One region of the Serratia sarumanii genome, then DNA from elsewhere that is predicted to be linked to it. Evidence: predicted binding sites of a transcription regulator. Region 1 holds the regulator's gene; the other holds the start of a gene.
What was found. Region 1 encodes PurR, which represses purine synthesis genes. Its sites were predicted from a motif close to CANGCAAACGTTTGCNTG; they were not measured.

Region 1 (2,181 bases):
TGGGCTTTCCTAAGGATAAAAGGCGTACAATTAGTACGTCAAATCATTTTCCCACAGTTCGCCGATAAAATCTTGTTATCATTTCCCGGTTTATAATCTCGATTACCTCTTCCACTTTTGTTCAATATGCGACAAAATTCGCAGTTCACAACTGCGTACCGGCATCCATGCCCCTCCTGATTAAGCGCTGAAGACTTCAACACACTAAAAACTCAGTTTTCGCTTCTCTGGAGAAGGATCTACGTAGGCAAACGATTAACATCACACTTACATGCTGTAAACATGTGAGTTCAGGAGTCATTCCTTACATGGCAACGATTAAAGATGTGGCCAAACGCGCGGGCGTTTCCACCACCACCGTTTCGCACGTCATCAATAAGACTCGTTTCGTCGCCGAAGAGACCAAAGCGGCCGTGTGGGCCGCCATCAAAGAGCTGCACTACTCGCCGAGCGCCGTGGCGCGCAGCCTGAAAGTCAATCACACCAAGTCGATCGGCCTGCTGGCCACCTCGAGCGAAGCGCCCTACTTTGCCGAAGTGATCGAGGCGGTGGAAAACAGCTGCTACAGCAAAGGCTACACCCTGATCCTGTGCAACTCGCACAACAATCTGGACAAGCAGCGCGCCTACCTGGCGATGCTGGCGCAAAAGCGCGTCGACGGCCTGTTGGTCATGTGCTCCGAGTACCCGGATCAGCTGCTGGGCATGCTGGAAGATTACCGCAACATCCCGATGGTGGTGATGGACTGGGGCGCCGCGCGCGGCGACTTCACCGACACCATCATCGATAACGCGTTCGAAGGCGGCTATCTGGCCGGCCGTTACCTGATCGAGCGCGGCCACCGCGATATCGGCGCCATTCCGGGCCAGCTGTCGCGCAACACTGGCGGCGGCCGTCATCAGGGCTTTATGAAGGCGCTGCAGGAAGCGCATATCGACATTCGCGAAGAGTGGATCGTCCAGGGTGACTTCGAGCCGGAGTCCGGCTACAAGGCGATGCACCAAATCCTGTCGCAAAAACAGCGGCCGACCGCGGTATTCTGCGGCGGCGATATCATGGCGATGGGCGCCATCTGCGCGGCCGACGAGCTGGGGCTGCGGGTGCCGCAGGATATTTCCGTGATCGGCTATGACAACGTGCGCAACGCTCGCTACTTCACCCCGGCGCTGACCACCATTCACCAGCCGAAAGAGCGTCTGGGCGAAATGGCCTTCACCATGCTGCTGGATCGCATTATCAGTAAACGCGAAGAGTCGCAGGTGATCGAAGTGCATCCGAAGCTGATCGAACGCCGCTCGGTCGCCGACGGCCCGTTCATCGACTACCGCCGCTAATCCCCCGCGCCGGAAGCCTGCGCGGCTTCCGGTTCCACCTCGCTCAGCCACTCCTGATTCAGCGTCTCCCCATCGCCCAGATACGCCAGCAGCCAGCTCATCGCCGGTGACGGTTTATCCTGCTGCCAGGTCAGGCAGCAAGGGCTGGCGGGAAACGGCTGCTGCAGCTGCAACGCCGTCAGCTCACCGCGCTGCACCCGCGGCAGCGCCCGATGCGCCGGCATCATGCCGACGCACAGCCCGGCGCACAGACAGTCGAGCGCCGAAGTCCAGTCCGGCACCACCAGCCGCCGCTGGTTATCCAGCGTCCAGGTGACGCGCTTGGGCAGATTGCGAGAGGTGTCCTCCAGGCAAAGCGAAGGGTACGGCCGCAGCTGATCGTCATTCAGCGGCCCCGTCAACTGCGCGAGAGGATGTTGCGGGCTGGCCACACACAGCCAGTTCATATAACCCATGTCGCGGAAGGCGAAGCCGCCGCCGACCGGCACCGCGCGCGTGGCGCCGATCGCCATGTCCGCCCTGCCATCCACCAAGGCATCCCACACGCCGTTGAACACTTCGGGTTGCAGCATCAATTCGACGTCGGGGAAATGACGGTAGAAATCCAGCACCAGTTGGCGGCTGCGCTGCGGTTTGACGATGATGTCGACCGCGATATTCAGCTGGCCGCGCCATCCGTTGGCCACCTGCTGACAGTGGCGGCGGGTGTCGAGCATTTTTTTGATAACAACTCGCGCATCTTTGATAAACAGCGCACCGGCGGGCGTCAACTCCACATCGCGATGACGCCGCTCAAACAGCGGCACCGCCAGCCATTGCTCCAGCTGCCGTACGGTATAGCTGACCG
Region 2 (2,181 bases), 420 kb from region 1:
CGCACTCACCCTAAAAGGCGATTTTATCACCGATAAAATAGCTTAAACATCGGATAATTCCGCGAACGATATTTATGCTAACGAACAAAATATAGACGAGCCGGGGGCAGAAATAAACCCCCGGAATAAAATGAGAGGAAAAATATTAGATATGGGTAACGATATCTTTAATCAAACGCGGGCCGTGATAGATAAATCCGGAATAAATTTGCAGCAGGCTCGCGCCGGCCTCCATTTTTTCGCGCGCCGCCGTCAGCGAATCGATGCCGCCCACGCCGATAATCGGCAGGCGCCCTTGCAGTTCGGTGGAAAGACGACGGATCACTTCCGTGCTGCGCGATTGCAACGGACGCCCACTTAATCCGCCTGCTTGTTCGCAGTAATTTAACCCCTGGATCAATTTTCGATCCAAGGTGGTATTGGTGGCGATCACGCCATCGATATTATGCCGCACCAGGCTATCGGCAATTTGGATCAATTCGTCTTCTGAAAGATCCGGCGCGATCTTTACCGCCACCGGCACATATTTGTGATGGCGCGCATGTAATTCCTGCTGCTTATTTTTAATCGCAGCCAAAAGATCGTCCAGCGCTTCGCCATACTGTAAGGATCGTAACCCCGGGGTATTCGGTGAAGAGATGTTAATCGCGATATAACCGGCATACGGATAAACTTTATCCATGCAGATCAAATAATCGTCTTTACCCTGTTCGACCGGGGTGTCTTTATTCTTGCCGATATTGATCCCAAGAATGCCGCCGAAATGGGATTTCTTAACGTTTTCAACCAGATTGTCCACGCCATGGTTATTGAACCCCATGCGGTTGATCAGGCCTTCCGCCTCAATCACGCGGAACAAGCGCGGCTTGTCGTTGCCCGGCTGCGGGCGCGGCGTCACGGTGCCGACTTCCACATGGCCGAAGCCCATCGCGCCGAACGCATCGATGCATTCGCCGTTTTTATCCAGACCGGCGGCCAATCCCAACGGGTTTTTAAACGACAGCCCCATGCAGCTGACCGGTTTGGTCGGCACGGACTGACGGACAAGAAACGCTAATGGGGTGCCGGTAATACGGCTGAGCTGACGAAAGGTCACTTCGTGCGCGCGCTCGGGATCGAGCTGGAACAACGCTTTCCTGATGAGGGGGTAGTACATGGACTCTCCTGATTTCCCGGTTGCAAACCGGGGGCGTATTATCCGGTATCCCCCGCCTAATTGGAATTGATTAAAGGCAAAAAAAGCGGTTTTTACGCAATCGTTTTCCCGCTTCACCGCCAAATCGGCGCCAATCCGCTTTTGCGCATATCCAAATCAAAAAATGAGATTTAAAAAACGCGCCCGGTTGCTGGTAGGTTTAAAACACTTCTCATTGATTTTCTAATTAAACCTAACTTTTAGTTATAAGGAGTGGCAATGCGCGTTATATCACTGGCCGGCAGCCCACGCATCCCATCACGTTCCGCCGCACTGCTCGCGCTGAGCCAGAACTGGCTGCGGCAGCAAGGGGTGGAAGTGACGGCTTATACCCTGCACGACTTCGATGCCGAAGACCTGCTGTATGCCAACTTCAACAGCCCGGCGATCAAGGCGTTTGCCGACCAGCTGGCGCAGGCCGACGGCCTGCTGATTTCCACGCCGGTTTATAAAGCGTCGTTTTCCGGTGCGCTGAAGACCTTGCTGGATCTGCTGCCGGAACGAGCTCTGGATCATAAGGTGGTGCTGCCGCTGGCGACCGGCGGTTCTGTCGGCCACATGCTGGCGGTGGACTATGCGCTCAAACCGGTGCTGGCAGCGCTGAAAGCGCAGGAAGTGCTGCACGGCGTATTCGCCGACGACAGCCAGATCCAACTGACCGGCGAAGGCGCCACGCTCACCGACGCCGTCGCCGCCCGGCTGGAAGAGGCGCTGGCCAGTTTCTATCTGGCGCTTGGCCGCCGCAAACCGCCCGCGCTGCGCGTCGCCTCGCCGCTGGCGGCACGTCAGACCGCCTGAAAGGCCTGGAAAAGGAGAGCCTGAATGAAAGAACGCATCGCTTTACGGCGCTGGCTCAGCGCCGCTACCCTCACCGGCCTGCTGTCGTTGGTTTGGGCCACTGCCGCCGCCGCGCAGGATCCGGCGCAGTTCCGCATCGGCTACCAAAAAGGATCGGTCAGCCTGGTGCTGGCGAAGAGCCACCGGCT

Region 2: pyrD (quinone-dependent dihydroorotate dehydrogenase) is a predicted target of PurR. The motif match lies at 1,250-1,267, and genes of this name have one in related genera.

What each region holds. Positions count from the first base shown of each region.
Region 1 is NZ_CP124750.1:2,213,171-2,215,351, reverse strand. It holds gene purR (HTH-type transcriptional repressor PurR) at 309-1,334, shown strand; gene punR (DNA-binding transcriptional activator PunR) at 1,331-2,181, opposite strand, start outside.
Region 2 is NZ_CP124750.1:1,789,220-1,791,400, reverse strand. It holds gene pyrD (quinone-dependent dihydroorotate dehydrogenase) at 146-1,156, opposite strand; gene ssuE (NADPH-dependent FMN reductase) at 1,415-1,993, shown strand; gene SSARUM_RS08450 (sulfonate ABC transporter substrate-binding protein) at 2,018-2,181, shown strand, end outside.